DNA from 2 places in the Paenibacillus odorifer genome. Region 1 is predicted to be linked to the other one. Evidence: riboswitches for the same ligand, from Rfam matches in the RefSeq annotation. Region 1 holds a riboswitch; the other holds the start of a gene.
What was found. A riboswitch is a leader RNA that binds a small molecule or an ion and turns the genes downstream of it on or off. The one in region 1 is predicted to bind cyclic di-GMP.

Region 1 (8,162 bases):
TTTATCATTCTGTCGGCCGCCCGCAGATGGGCGGATTGAGCGGTTATTCTGCTAGTGTGGCTGGAGCGGTTTAATCTAAGTTATATTGATTGAACTTGTGATTTTTCTATTTAGGGATGAGCCGTGACTCCAGAGAATGTTTGGACTTCCAGCCGCTGTTGTCTGCAGATTTCCTGATTTTAACCGCTGATAGCGGTAGAAATCCGCAGACAAAGGCGGATGCTATTGCTCCTCCAGTTCCAAAATTCTCTTCCGCCACTTCGTTCCCTTATTTTAAGGTTCTAAGCAATTTATAAAGTTAGGTACTCTGATTATATACCGCAGTAGCAGTAGCATTTGTAGTTGTCATTGTCTCTGTCTCTGTGGTGGCAACTAGTCTTGCTCTTGTAGTTGCAGTTGTTCTTGCAGTTGCAGCTGCCTCCCCCGGAGCAGAAGCAAATCTTTAGAAAAACGTGCTCGCTTCCGGCTGGTACAGCCCGGTGCGCATGGATCATTGTTAAAAAGTAGTTGGTTAGGTTAAGAACGGAAAGGGAATTTGGAACTGTAGAAACGGAGTGTTCGCCCGAAAGATTTCCGTAGGAAAGCTAGCTTCGAAAGCATATGCTATCCTCGGATTTCTACCGCGAGAAGCGGTCCAATCAGGAAATCTGAGGATAACAGCGATCGGAAGTCCAAAATCCCTTGGAGTGGATTCTACCTAACAAAGACATAGCTTTTAATACATTCCATTCAAGGAGGGTTCATTCTATGAAAATGGTACTTCTATCAGGCGGTTCAGGTAAACGGTTATGGCCGTTGTCTAACGACTCACGTTCAAAGCAATTTCTAAAGGTACTTGAAAGCCCTCAAGGTGAACCAGAATCCATGGTACAACGTGTCTGGAGACAGCTGGAGGAAGCAGGGATGGCAGAATCATCTTATCTAGCCACCGGCCGCGGCCAAGTAGAAATGATACAAAGCCAACTGGGAAGTCATGTGCCGATTATCGTTGAACCGGAGCGTCGGGATACTTTTCCGGCTATCGCCTTAACAGCTACCTATCTTTATTCAGTGGCAGGTGTTTCTCCAGCGGAGACGGTAGCAATATTGCCTGTTGACCCTTATGTAGAAGCATCCTTTTTCGATACCATAGCTATGCTTGAGGGGACCATGCTGGAAAGTGGAGCAAATCTGGCACTAATGGGTGTTGTTCCTGAACATGCCTCAGAGAAATACGGATATATTATTCCTACCACTGAAGAGGCGGGGGGGAATGGTTTTATGAAGGTGAGTCACTTTCAAGAGAAACCAGACCGCATACAAGCAGAACAGCTCATCGAGCAAAATGCATTGTGGAATTGCGGAGTGTTTGCCTTCCGTTTAGGGTACTTGTTAGATATTTTGCAGCGTAAAGGGTTGCCTTTAGGATATGAAGAATTGCAGAAGCAGTATAAGCTATTGTCTTCCATCAGCTTTGATTATGAAGTGGTGGAGAAAGAAGAACATATTGTGGTGCAGCCGTATGATGGATTCTGGAAGGATCTTGGAACGTGGAATACGCTGACAGAGGAAATGAGCAGCAAGCATGTAGGAAAAGGTTTTGTGACGGCGGATTCTGAGGGGACTTGCTTGATTAATGAGCTGGACATTCCGATTACGGTAATTGGTGCGAAGGATCTGATCATTGCGGCTAGCCCGGATGGAATTCTAGTTACCCATAAAGCTGAGAGCCCACGGATTAAAGAAGTGCTGAAGACCTTTGAACAGAGACCGATGTACGAGGAACGCCGCTGGGGCCATTACAAAGTTATTGATTATGTGAAATATGATGAAGGCAATGAAGTGCTGACCAAACGGATTTTTATATCCGAGGGGAATAATATCAGCTATCAATTACATCGCAAGCGTAGTGAAATTTGGACAATCGTCAGCGGCGAAGCAAGTATTGTGCTGAATGAGAAAAAACATAATGTGAAGGCTGGGGACGTGGTACGTATACCGGAAGGAACGAAACACGCGATCCTTGCTTTGACGGATGTTGAGTTTATAGAGGTACAGACGGGGTCTGAATTAGTAGAAGAAGATAACATTCGTATTACTTTAGACTGGAATGATATAGAACTACAACAATTCATTTCATAGGTCTAACCTATCTATTTAACCAATTCAAAATTTCTTGAAACAGGTAAATTGACTCAATTATCAAAAAAAGTCATAAAAACACTAAATATATCATTAATTGTCGTCGATACTTACGGTAAGAGAGATTATTTCTCTTAAATTGAAAAGGCAAACCTATCGAAAGGTAGGGACGCAAAGCTATAGGGCCTTCGAAAGAGTGGCAGCCTGGCTACCGAAAGGGAGAATATTTTGAAAGCTTACCGTACGTATCGATTGTTTGGTGCATTTCTGTCACTCGTCCTGTTTCTGACTGCACTTCCGCTTGCTGTTGGGATTTCGCCGTCTATTGTCATAGCTGCTTCAAATTCTGGAACGCCAGTTACCCCAGGTGCCTCACCTGAAGCCGTAAAGCTGCTTAACTATTTTTACTCGATCTCAGGAAAAGGCATTATTGCTGGTCAACATGACTATTTAGAAAGTCCAGATGAAATTAACAATATGCTGAAGGGAACCAGCGGACAATATGCGGCTCTTCACGGTTATGAAATGGGTGCGATCAGTGGTCAGTCCGAAGCAACGATGGCTTGGCAACGTCAAAATGTGGTGAACAGCGCCATCAACTGGAATAAAGCGGGCGGGATCGTAGCTATGACTTTTCATGCTAACCTGCCGGGCACCTCTTATGACTGGGATAATGTGAAAAAAACACTCAGCCAGAGTGAGTTCGATAGTTACGTTACACCGGGTACCAAGCAATATAATAATCTGATCGCTGAGCTTGATAAGGTGGCAGTCTCTTTAAAAAGCTTGCGCGATGCCAATGTTCCGGTGCTTTGGAGACCCTATCATGAAATGAACGGGAACTGGTTCTGGTGGGGGAAGAAAAATAACTTTTCTAAACTATGGAATATAATGTATGACCGTTTTGTTAACGTTCATAAATTAAATAATTTGTTATGGGTATGGAGTCCGAATGCTCCCAATGTTTGGTCAGATCCTTATGCGCTAACTTATCCAGGTGCTGATAAAGTAGATATTCTGGCAGCAGATATATACGAAAATGATTACCAGCAAAAATACTATGACAGCTTGTTGAGTCTAGCCGCAGGCAAACCGATTGCGATCGGGGAGAATGGTGAAATGCCTAATCTGGAGAAGCTTCAGCAATCGCAAAGTAAATGGACGTATATGATGAGCTGGGGAAAAATGCTTTACGAAAATAACAGTGCAGACACAATCAAAACATTTATGAATAGCAACTACACCCTGACCAGAGATAAATTAAATACTGGTCTGGCACCGACACCTAGCGCCGCACCAGCGCCGGCACCTTCCGAAGAAGAGGGGGAGGCAGCAATTCCTCTCGCGAAGGGGCTTGCAGGAGAGTATTACAACAACATGTTGTTGTCGGGAGCAGCAGCTCTTAATAGAACTGATGCAATAATCGATTTCAATTGGCGGCAAGGCTCGCCGGATGCCTCCCTCGGGATTGATCGTTTCTCCATACGTTGGAGCGGTAAAATTAAGCCGTTATATAATGAGCAATATACATTTTACACTACCTCAGATGATGGTATCCGTGTCTGGGTGAATGGGGAATCCGTGATTGATAGTTGGACTAAGCAAAGTGGTACTGAGCGTAAGGGCACTATAACGCTGAAGGCTGGTCGGCTATACGATATCAAGGTGGAGTATTACGAGAATGAAGGCGATGCGAGAGTCCGCTTGATGTGGGAAAGTGCTAGTCAAGCTAAAGAGACAGTTCCAGCAAGTGCACTTTTTCTTCCGGATGTCTCCTGATTGATGAAAATTAAAGGTCGATCCTTAGTGGCTCTGCATTATTGCAGAGCTACTAAGCTATAGTCCTCATTAGGTCAGAAGACGATTGTCCGATAACAGGTATGTTTATTTAGCACCTGTAGAGGCAGTACAGCTACCGAAAGGAGGATTTATTTGCGTAAATATTATAAGAAAAACAGATTGTTGTTTACTATGTTACCGGTGTTTATTATTTTTTCCTTGCTGCCTTGGGGAGAGGTTAAGAGTCTTCCGAAGGCTATGAGTGTTTCTTCCTCTTTACCTCCGGTTATACCCAGTAATCCATCGGCTTCTGAAGAGGCTAAGCAACTGCTGAGTAATTTGGTGAATCTACGTGGCAAAGGGATTTTGTCCGGCCAGCATGATTATCTAGAAAGCCCAGATGAACTGGTTCATAAGCTGAAGAATACTTCGGGACAAAATGCCGTTCTACATGGTTATGAATTAGGGGCGATTAATAATCAATCCGAAGGGACGATCGCAGAACAGCGGCAAGCAGTGATAGACAGTGCAATTGAATGGCATCACGAGGGTGGCATTGTAGCCATGACATTCCATCAGAGTTTGCCGGGAACATCTCCAGAATGGTCCAATGTAAACAGAAGTCTCAGTCAAGAGAAATTTAATGCTTATGTTACACCTGGGACAGCTCAGTATAAGAGGCTAATCTCAGATCTAGACGAGGTTGCTGGATATTTGGGACAATTGCGTGATGCCGGAGTTCCAGTCTTATGGCGACCTTACCATGAAATGAATGGCGGTTGGTTTTGGTGGGGGAAAAAGGACAATTTTTCAGAGCTTTGGAGTATTGTCTATGATCGTTTTGTAAACACACACAAGCTAAATAATCTACTGTGGGTATGGAATCCGAATGCGCCGAATGAATGGTCAGATCCTTATGCTGCATATTATCCCGGTGGGGATAAACTCGATGTTCTGGCTGCGGATATCTACAATAACGATTATAAGCAGTCCTACTATGAGGATCTGCTCGCATTGGCCGAGGGTAAACCTATCGGAATCGGGGAGAGCGGACAGCTGCCGAACCCGGATGTATTAACTGAGAAACAAAATAAATGGGTCTATATGATGACCTGGGGAAAATTACTGACAGAAAATAATACGCTACAGTCAATTAAAAGCTTTATGAAAGACTCGTTTATAGTATCGAGAGAGGACTATGTTCTCACAACAGGAGGTCCTTCGATAGCACCCGTAACTCCGGTAACCCTAACGGGTTTAACTGGAGAATACTATAACAATACTGATTTAGAGGGAGAAGCGGTACTTATCCGCGATGACCGTAAGATTGATTTTAATTGGCATGGTGCGTCACCTGCCTCAGGGATAAATGAAGATCACTTTTCTGTACGCTGGAAAGGGAAGCTCAAACCCAAATTCAGTGAGAAATATACAATTTCAGCATCCTCTGATGATGGAGTCCGTGTCTGGATTGACGGAAAGCTGATCATCGACAATTGGAAAAATCAAAGTGCAACCCTTCATAAAGGAAGTATCCCGCTCACAGCTGGAACGCTTTATGATATCCAAATTGAATATTATGAGAATGAAGGAGATGCCAATCTTCGTTTGCTATGGGAGAGTTCCAGCCAGAAGCAGCAGGTAATTCCACAAGGGGCATTGTTCCTTCCTTAATCTAATGAAATGATAGGGTAAGACATTCCGGAAGAAAGAGAGGACCTATGGATGGGAATAACGAGGAGAATATCTAATAGAAAAAATAAGATATCTGCAAACAAACCATTACTGTTATTACTAAAATTCGCCGCATTAACCGTCTTGTTTCTGTTGTCTGTCTCTGTCTTCGGAACGAATAGGACAAACGATTATAAGGTAGGTGCCAATATACCGAGACTATCTGCAGGAACTGATGCTGCAGCAGAAATACCGGATGGTACTGTGATCTGGAATCTGGGACAACATGATGGCTCAGCAGCTGAATTCGCTGCGAGTGGCACTTCTGGCAGCAAGAAGGACTTTAATGTTACTTCTTCGGTGCTCAAATCATCGGCTCTGCAGAGCTTGCCTGCAGGCTTGAATGGAAAGACCCAGCCGGAATTAACGATCACATATCAGCTAAATAAGATCCCGGAGAATGGGGTCTTATTTAGCGTAGGTATTCTGGATGCGTATAAATCCGTGCCGCAAATGAGTGTGTTCTCCAATCATCAATTGTCGGGGATCATTCAAATTGCGGGCGTTGCTGGCACAGAAAGTGAATATAGCTTTCAAAAGACCTATGAATTATATATTCCCAAGGAGCAATTGAAGATAGGAACGAACGAATTGAAGCTGCAAACGGTTCGCTGTTTATATTGCAGTGACAAAGAAGACGAATATTCCTGGTGGACTTGGGATAATCTCCGTTTAGAGTCTCTTAACGCTCCAATTTCTGAGCCTATCCATGGCAGCTACACATTGACCGGAACAGTAGTGAATAATAAGCAATTTTATTTCGATGAAGGTGCAGTTACGCACTTGCCTTATGTTATCAAATGGCTAGGTATGGCTTATAGCGGCAATGTGATGCGAACCAGCTGTGCCAGCGATGTTGGGCGGTCCTGCTCGGATATGATGGAATATTACAAGGTGTTGCAGGATTACAACATGCAGGCGGTTGCTCTGTATTTGCATACTGGTGATATTAAGCTTAAGGCAGACGGATCGTTGCCCGCTGATGCAGAGAAAAAGCTGACGGATTATTTTGAGCAATATAGCCCCTATTTTCAATATTATGAGGTAGATAATGAGCCAGGATTATTCAATCGTTCTAAGGCAGTTAACTTGGCGATTGCGGACTGGCTAAATAAAAAGGGCAAGCAAATCGCGCCCCATTTACAAACTGTTGCTCCGGGCTGGGCGTATTGGCCGAGTTACAGTGAGGATTCCTGCGGTAATCAGAAGGGAACTGGGAAGGAATGTGGAAATCCGGATGGCTGGGAACGTGATCCAGAGCAACGTATGGAGCTGGAGAAGGTTACGGATTTGACCAATGGACATTCCTACGGGGACTCTTATATTTTTAGTAATGGAGGAAGCTTTACTGAGAATTTGAAGACCTTCACTGGCGCAGAAAATGGACTCGGCAAAAAAATGCTGACCACTGAATTTGGTACCTCGGACAGTCATGTGGATGCCTATCAATACGGGGCAACGGAGCGGACAGCGGCTGTATTCGACCGGATCATGCGTGCACATATTGGTTATGCGGATATGTTTGTGCAGCATGCTGCTTTTTTTAAGGATTTCAGTTTATTCAAATACGGGTTTAATTTAGAAGAGCATGATCCGGCGACCACAGAGATTTATTATACAAAAGAAAATGAGGATTCACGTGTCAGCATCATGAGAAGGCTCAGTCTTGCCTATGCTACGCATGGAGCTCCATTAACTTATCAAGTTGCCAACAAAGATGTGTTAGCCGACAAGCTGGTATATGTTCGGGCCGTGGATACTTCTACATTGAAGCCTCTTGCGGGAAGCGGAGCGACCTCAAATAAGGTGCTGGTTAATTTCGTTAACTTTGAGTCTACTCCACAAACTGTGAGTGTAAATGTGACTATGCCGAAAAACGGGGTGTATGAAGGGGAACGTTTTGGAAACGGGGATACGTATGAAAAAGCAAGAAGCTATGTAACAGGTAAAAAGGCTACTCCCACGTTAACTTTTACGGAGACACTTGCTCCAGGAGAGGCTGTGCAGTATATTTTGCAGCCTTCCTCTGAAGTAAAGCCGTCGGCCCCTAAAGGATTCAAAGCCGCAGCAACAAAAGGTTTAGCTGTAAAATTAAATTGGTTGGAGGCACCGGGAGCAAGCTACGAGCTGCTTCGTGCTGAAGGTAGCGGGGGGGAAATGAAGGTGGTAGCCACCGGTGTGAAGCTTACAGAATACACGGATCATAATTTACGTGAAGGGACGTTATATACCTACGCGGTAAGGGTATCAGGTTCAAATCTACTTTCCGACAAAATTCAGATTACAGCCACCGGCCTGGTTCCTCTGGATCGGACAAAGTGGAAGGTAACCTCAAATGTGAATACGGTGGCATCAGCTCCAAGTCTGGCCATCGATGGGGATCGGCGCACGCGCTGGGATACGGGGAAACATCAGGTTTCTGGAGAGTATTTTCAGATTGATCTGGGTGAAGCACATGAAATTGAGAGAATAGATTTGGACAGCACGTTATCACCATTTGATTATCCAAGAGACTATGTAGTTTATAT
Region 2 (8,162 bases), 670 kb from region 1:
TGCTTCCCGAAGCGGCAGCGGGGTACGCTTTTAAATATGGTGTAATCCATCCTAATTCTCCGACTACGGATACAGCTAAGCTAGGTTCTCTGTATAAGGAAACATTAAATGATCTTACCGCTCAGGCAAATAAGGACAAGGGGACGCGCAATTTGTTTATGAAGGCTATACCGTGGTCCGAGCCAGGGGGGCTAAGTGTAACTTATTCGAAGAACAATGCTTTTATAGGGATCTCAGCAACGCTCATGCATGGCGGCAAGGTTTTCGTGGAACAAACATCTGAGAATCAAGCTAATAAGCTCACAGTCGCAGGCACAGAAGTTATCTATAACAAGGTAGTAAGGGAAGAAGTCAGCTATGATTATCTGAATTGGTATAACGAGAAGCAGGACGCGTATTATACACTCACCAGCTATGGAGATGAGATTTTGACCATGGAGCAATTTTTACAGCTGGCTGAGGAGCTATTGAAGTAGAGTTTTGAAGTTTGAAGTTTGAAGTTTGAAGTTTGAAGTTTGAAGTTTGAAGTTTGAAGTTTGAAGTTTGAGGTTTGAGGTTTGAGGTTTGAAGTTAGTAGTTAGTAGTTAGTAGTTAGTAGTTAGTAGTTAGTAGATGCATGCGCTAAGTTAGTTGTATTATGTGCAATTAAAGTTCACCAATAGCTGTATATAGGTCGTTTAGTTGTATTTGATACAGTTATTACTGGTTAGATTAGTGGAAATAGACGTTTTTACGGATTTTAGTTGTAGAGAATGCAATTAGAGAAGAGGATATGAGCGGATCAGAAAGATATAAGTGTATAAAATACAGTTAAATCGTATGCAGGGAAGGCAGCAAGTCGATCCAGATATAAAAGAAGGTATCCCCAAAGCGAGAGCTGTAGGGATACCTTCTTTATATTCTTATGTCGTCGAAAAGTCGAAGAGCGTTAGCCTTCTAACAACAGTGCTTCTGGATCTTCCAGCAATTCCTTCACTTTGACGAGGAAGCTTACCGCTTCAGAGCCGTCAACGATCCGGTGATCATAGGAAAGGGCGATGTACATCATTGGACGGTTTACGGTTCTTTCTTCGTCCAGCGCGATCGGACGCAGTTGGATCTTATGCATCCCTAGAATACCCACCTGTGGTGTATTCAGAATCGGTGTGGATAACAAGGAGCCGAATACGCCACCGTTGGTGATGGTGAATGTTCCGCCTTGCAGCTCGGAGAGGCTGAGCGTATTGGCGCGTGCTTTGGAAGCGAGCTCGCCAATTTGGCGCTCGATTTCCGGGAAGCTGAGCCGATCCGCATCACGGACTACTGGAACTACAAGTCCTTCTTTCGCTGCAACAGCAATACCGATGTCGTAGAATTTCTTAACGACCAGATCTTCACCGTCGATCTCGGCGTTCAGCAGTGGATAGGTTTTAAGCGCACCGATCACGGCTTTGGTGAAGAAGGACATGAAGCCTAGTCCAACTTCATGTTTCTCTTTAAATGCATCCTTGCGACGCTTGCGGATGTCGAGGATCGCTGTCATGTCCACCTCGTTGAAGGTGGTAAGCATGGCCGCGGTCTGCTGCGCTTCGACCAAGCGGCTGGCAATCGTGAGCCGTCTGCGCGACATGCGCTTGCGCTCCACGTTTTTGCCCTCGTCCGGCGTGGCTTTGCTCGCTGCCGGCTTCGCTGGCTCCGGCTTGCCTTGCGGCGCCGGAGCTACCGGTGCAGCGGCCTGCGGCGCTGCTGCACCATGACCGGACACATCGGCCTGACCAATCCGGCCGATAGGATCACGGGCGCTAACCTCGCCGAGGTCGATGCCGCGCTCCCGTGCCAGCTTGCGTGCGCCCGGCGATGCCAATGCAGCGTGGCTGTCGCCACCTGCTGCAGGCACTTCGGGCGCGGCTACAGGCGCGGCGGCTGCTACTGCGTTGCCGCCTGCCGGAGCCGCTTTAGGCGCTTCGGCTTCGCTTTCAGCGGCCTGCGGCGTACTGCCGCTTGCGGCTCCAATGATGCCGATGGCTTCGCCAACGGCTACGTTCTCGCCCGCTTGACGCAGGATGGTGGAGATGACACCCTCCACCTCTGCACTAATTTCCAGATTGACTTTATCCGTTTCCAGCTCAGCGAGCACATCGCCTTGACCTACCGTGTCGCCTTCTTTAACCAGCCATTTGTAGATGGTTCCTTCGGATATGGATTCTCCCAGATCGGGTACTAAGATTTCTGACACAGGCCGTTTCCTCCCCAAACATAATGGTTTACGCTATTGTGATACCGTCCTCTTAAGAGGACGGTACAGCCGCTTGTACGTTCGAATTTGATTTTAGGGCTTCTGTTACAATTCTACGTTGTTCGAAGCTATGCACATCTGCATAACCACTGGCCGGGCTGGAACGTTCCGGACGGCCGATATATCTTACGCCGGCATTCTTTGGTGCGATGGCGCGTAACCGAGGCTCACTATAGCTCCAGCCGCCCATATTTTTCGGCTCTTCTTGCACCCAGACAATTTCCTGAAGGGAGCTGAAGGAGTTTAAATGTTCGCTTAACTCTTGTTCCGGGAACGGATAAAGCTGCTCTAGGCGAAGAACATGCAGCCATGACCAATCCTTATCCTGTGCTGCTTCCAGTTCTGTTTGGATGTCGATAGCGACTTTACCGCTGCAGACTACGAGCCGTTTAACTTCACTTGGTTTCTGGCCAAGCAAAGATTCAGCTAATACAGGCTTGAATTGTCCTGAAGCCAGCTCGGTTCCGGCAGAAGTGCTGCGCGTATTCCGAATGAGACTTTTCGGCGTCATAATGACTAGCGGTCTAGCATCTTCCTGCCCGCATAACGCTGCTTGGCGCCGCAGCAGATGGAAATATTGCGAAGCGGTAGTCAGATTAGCGACTGTCCAGTTCTCCTCAGCGGATAGCTGCAAGAACCGTTCCAGCCTACCGCTGGAGTGCTCAGGTCCCTGTCCTTCGTAGCCATGCGGCAGCATGATGACGAGATTGCTGCGCTGTGTCCATTTGGCGCGTCCAGCCGCAATGAACTGGTCAAAAATAACCTGACCCGCATTGGCGAAATCACCATACTGTGCTTCCCAGATTACGAAGGTTTCCGGTGCGAACACATTATAACCATATTCAAAGCCTAATACTGATGCCTCTGACAATGGACTGTTGTATACGCCAAAGGAGGCACGGGAATCGCTTAGCTGATGTAGCGGAGAGAATAAATCTCCTGTTTTACTGTCGTGCAGCACCAGATGGCGATGTGCGAAGGTTCCGCGTTGGGCATCTTGACCGCTCAGTCGGATGGGCGTCCCATTTTTCAAAATGGTAGCGAAGGCTAACGTTTCAGCCAGTGCCCAGTCGACCTTTTCACCCTCATTCAGTGCATCTTTACGACGTTGTAAAATGCGCTCCAGCTTCGGATAAACCTGGAATCCAGCTGGAACCGTCAACAGTTCACGATTGATCTCCTGCAGGCTGGAGATGGATACCGCTGTAGTGTTTGCCGCTGCGCGGTCCGTTTGTAGAGGAATGAAGGCTTTGGGTTCTTTTTTCTTATGATTGCCTTCCTTCATATTATCGTACGCACGCTGCAATACGCTTTCTGCTTCAGCATTCATCTTTTGCACGTCTTCGGCGGTAAGAACCTTTTCGTTTTTCAGTCTCTCTGCATAAACCTTGTAGACGGTCGGATGATTGCGAACCTTGCCGTAGACAATAGGTTGTGTGGTTTCAGGATCATCCATTTCGTTGTGACCATGACGGCGGTAGCCGATGAGATCAATTACGAAATCTTTTTTGAATTGATGGCGGTATGCGCTAGCTAAACGTACGGCTGCTACGCAGGCCTCTGGGTCATCAGCGTTGACATGGACTATCGGGATTTCATACCCTTTGGCGATGTCACTCGCATAATGCGTAGAACGGGAATCTTCACTTTCAGTCGTAAAACCAATTCGGTTATTAACAATGATATGGATCGTCCCACCATTTTGATAACCTTGAAGTTTGCCGATATTAAGCGTTTCTGCAACAATTCCTTCACCTGGAAAAGCAGCATCACCATGCATCAGCACCGCCATAGCTTTACTGGTATCAATCTTCGGCAGTCCTGCAGTGCTCCGATCTTCTTGTGCGGCACGAGTGAAACCTTCCACGACAGGATTGACGAATTCCAAGTGACTTGGGTTATTCGCTAGTGTTATTCTTGTGCGTACGGTTTCTCCTTCACGGACAGCACGGTCTGCACCGAGATGGTATTTCACATCACCTGTCCAGCCATAGTTAATGCCTGTGGAGCCTTCGGAAGGGAAAAGCTCCTTGTTCGGAGAATGATGAAACTCTGAAAATATGATATCATAAGGTTTGCCCAAAATATGTGCAAGAACGTTGAGGCGACCGCGATGCGCCATGCCCATCAAAATATGCTCTGCACCGTCATGTGCAGCAGCGCGTACGATTTCGTCTAACATCGGCACAAGAGCATCATTGCCTTCAAGACTGAAACGCTTCTGACCTACAAAAGTCTTGTGGAGGAAGGTTTCAAATTGCTCTACCTGAATCAGGCGGTTCAGGAGCTCTTTGCGTTCTGTATTATTCAGGGGTGCTGGTGAGCTGGTGGATTCTGCCTGTCTATTTAGCCATTGCAGTTCTTTTTCTTCATGCACATGCCCGAATTCATAGGCGATAGTCTTGGTGTATGCCTGACGCATACGTTGCACGGCATCCCACCCGGTATGCACATCATTCGGCGCATTTTCCCATATAAGCGTGGCAGGCAGTGCAATCAGGTCTTCGCGGGTCAGCCCATAGGTTTCAGGCTCAAGATATTTTGCCATGGGATTCTGATCGCGTACCAGCGGATCAATTTCAGCGGCCATATGGCCATATATACGAATATTGGCGATTAGCTTGGAAGCTCTTACTGCTTTTCTAAGCCATTCGGTGTCTCCCGAGATGCGCGGCTGAGGAGCCGGTTCGCTATCCGGAGTTAGGGGAGGGGGTCCCGAATTTGTAAAAAGCTCGCGATAATTATTTTCTACGGTGGAGGGATCTTTCACAAACTGTTCATATCTTTCTTGAATGTAGCCTAAATTGGGTCCGTAATACTTACTCCAAATGGATTCGTTATAGGGCTCTTTGGCTGCCATGAATACATCCTCCTTAACGGATGAACTCCATACGTGACATTTTGTGTCAACGCTTACTGGAGCTGTGATGATTGCGGTTTCATTTCTCATCTTATTGTGCTACTTTCAGCCACTGTAATCAATTCATTCTTTCGTCCAATACGTTCGCAAAATGGTATAGGTTAGCTTGTTCTAATGAAAAGAAGGGTGTTTCTTCTCATTACCCATTCTAAAGGCCTATTAAAATGATTCTATTATCCTTATTTTTAACTATTAGGTCAGTAAATATTTATTTTGCTAGTACAATTTATTTTATGTAACGGACGAGTATCGTGATAATCGGACAAGATCTTTGAAAAAAAATCTTTTATTTTTCGTTTTTAAAATAGAAAGTAACCAGGAATCGACACACTTTTCCGCTTTCTTTTTGTATAATGTTATTGCAGATAGTAATTTTATAGTTTTTTAAGCAGATCCTTTCGTGAAAAGGGTCCAGTAAAAGGTAAACTTGCCGAAAGGCAGGGGCACAAAGTCGCGGGTCTAAGGTAGAGATACTATGACAGCCGGATTGCCTGGGGACGTAAAATCTTAGGGGGAGATTTTTTGGAAAAGTCCAACCAGGGTAGCAACAGAGAACAGCAGTTTATTGATCTGGATCAAGAGTGGGTACATTTATTATTAGCAGCTAAGAAGGCTGGCATTAAGGCAGATGAAATCCGCCAGTTCTTTCATGAGAAAACTGTGCAGATCGTGCAGTAATACATTAGAGGGGTTACATATCGAAAAAGGGCACAGCGGTTCTTCGCTGTGTCCTTTTTCGATATGATTTAGTAGAAGAGAGGATCGTACCAGATTAGTAGGAAGTATTAATCCTTTTGATCGAGCTTCCATTTCTGATAGTCCAGAAATTCTTTGAATTCGCGTTTGCTAATGCCTGAGTCCATAGCTTCCTGCACCAATCGGAACCATTCCGAATCTAAATGTGATTCCTCTGCATCATTTGGTTCTCCATAGAGTAGGGCATGAATGGATACCTGAAGCGCGTCAGCGATCTTTTCGATAAACTGGATGGATGGATTGGATTGGATGTTTCTCTCCACGTTGCTAAGATACGACTTAGCCACATCTGCTCTGTCCGCAAGCTCAGATAGGGAGAAACCCTTGTCTAGGCGGAGCTGCTGGATACGTTGGCCCATATTCTGTGGCACTATGCTGACGCCCCTCCGTAATTTTTGTTATTAGTATAGCAAATATCAATAAATCGGACAAAGTTTATTGTAAAGAGAAGAGCAGCAATCTGCTTATCCGTGGCCGGATTCAGGATCTGCTGCTCTTCGAGTATTTTATTAAATTACTTTATTGATCTTAGTAGTCTTTTTTCGCACCTTGTTTAGCTACGAAATCCCAAGTCAGTGTTAAGCTATCGCCTTGGAAAATATTTTGATCTTGGTTATTTTCCACAAATTCGAATTGGACGGAGAAGCTGTCATTGGTACCGGCTTTAATACCGGATGCTTCGGTAAAGAGTTGATCCCAACCTGTATTTTTTACGAGATCCGGATGCTGACTTTTTAAAGCAGCAAGTGTAGTCTCATAAACTACATTTTCAGGAGAGACGATAGGTACCCCTTTATCATTATTTCTAAGGAATTTAACTTTAATGAACTCGGCTAAATCCAAGTAGTTATCTCCTTTAGCATCCGTGATTTGAGTCGATGTATTCAGAATGATAGATCCGATATCGAGCGAACCATCGTTTTTCAATTTGAAGGATTTAGTTACAGTATCACCTGGTTTCAGGTTAGGAATATTAACGATGACAGAAGGGTCGGAGTTCAGATCGAGTGTACCCGCTGCGAATGTAGCTGTGCTTTGCGCAGTGTCGCTAAAGTATGCGAAGGTTCCTCCGCCGATTAATGATAAACCCAGTGCTGCAGATGCTACGCCAAGACCCAATGTTTTCTTGATACCCATAATAAAATTCCTCCTCAAATTTGTGTTTGAATTTTTTATAAAATTTATATATTGTATCTTCCGGTTCGTAAGCGGAAGTGGACAATCAACTTAGGGCTGTGTTTCTGTTGGGGACGGTGAGGCTGGCAGTAGGGCAGTATTTTTCTTTTCTAATGCAGCTACAGCCTTCCAAGAGGTATACAGAGCATAGAGCAGAAGCATCAAGCCAGGCACGATCATGAGGACTACACTTCCAGCTTTGGAAACCGCGAAATTCATAGCGTAACCGACATAGGGTACAGTGACCCCGGTATACTGAGCTACAACATTCGCAGAACTGGTTGGGTTCATGTCGGGTGCGTCGTTGTTATCGCCTTTAGTGCGATAAACAGCTTCACCAGTAGCGTTATTGACGGTCGCTTCTACAATCCGGTGAGTAATGAGCAGATTATCTTCGTTCCTAAAGGTGATGACATCGCCTGGTTTGAAACGATTCATATCCCCTCCGGGTTTTAATGCGACAATTGAGCCTGTCTGAATTCCTGGTTCCATCGATCCTGAGAGTACGGTTTTGATCTCATATCCGAAGAAAGCAGGTTCACCACCGGAGGCCTTGGATAACACTACGGCTGCCACCAGCAGAATAAAGATCACAAGCATTAAGCTCGATAAGGTATTATTGATAATTTTTTTAATTCGCATCTTATTCTCCACCTTTCTCAGGTTGAGGGTCCGAAGGAGCTTGGGTTGCTACCGGCGGGGTAGTCGTACTGTCTTCCGCCTTTGGCGTCTCTTGTGGAGCCTCTTGCTGAGGAACATCTTTTGGAATTGTGAGCTCTTCACCAATTTCCGGCTTAACCGGGTCAGTGGCTGGGGCTTCAGGTTGTTCTTTATTTGGGGCTTCCGGAGCAGCTTCACCTGACGTTGGAGGGGTTGCCTCAGCTTTCGCTTTATCCTCGGCTTCTTGTTGCTTTTTCTCCTCAGCCAAACGTTCTTCTTCCTTCTTCGCTTCTTCTTCTTTCTTTGCTTGCTCTTCTTCTAGCCGAGCTTTTTCAAGCTCTTCTAGTTTTTGCTCGCGAGTCTGACTGATCATTT

Region 2: another riboswitch for cyclic di-GMP. It lies ahead of PODO_RS30840 (anti-repressor SinI family protein); the one in region 1 lies ahead of PODO_RS04610 (glycosyl hydrolase).

Annotation. Positions count from the first base shown of each region.
Region 1 is NZ_CP009428.1:1,088,522-1,096,683, forward strand. Features, by position in the region: gene PODO_RS04600 (UDP-glucose dehydrogenase family protein) at 1-74, shown strand, start outside; gene PODO_RS04605 (sugar phosphate nucleotidyltransferase) at 748-2,121, shown strand; cyclic di-GMP riboswitch class I at 2,258-2,337, shown strand; gene PODO_RS04610 (glycosyl hydrolase) at 2,350-3,900, shown strand; gene PODO_RS04615 (glycosyl hydrolase) at 4,054-5,574, shown strand; gene PODO_RS04620 (discoidin domain-containing protein) at 5,626-8,162, shown strand, end outside.
Region 2 is NZ_CP009428.1:422,338-430,499, forward strand. Features, by position in the region: gene PODO_RS01845 (hypothetical protein) at 1-476, shown strand, start outside; gene odhB (2-oxoglutarate dehydrogenase complex dihydrolipoyllysine-residue succinyltransferase) at 929-2,215, opposite strand; gene PODO_RS01855 (2-oxoglutarate dehydrogenase E1 component) at 2,268-5,135, opposite strand; cyclic di-GMP riboswitch class I at 5,606-5,690, shown strand; gene PODO_RS30840 (anti-repressor SinI family protein) at 5,718-5,873, shown strand; gene PODO_RS01860 (helix-turn-helix domain-containing protein) at 5,981-6,310, opposite strand; gene PODO_RS01865 (TasA family protein) at 6,480-7,088, opposite strand; gene sipW (signal peptidase I SipW) at 7,179-7,769, opposite strand; gene PODO_RS01875 (hypothetical protein) at 7,771-8,162, opposite strand, start outside.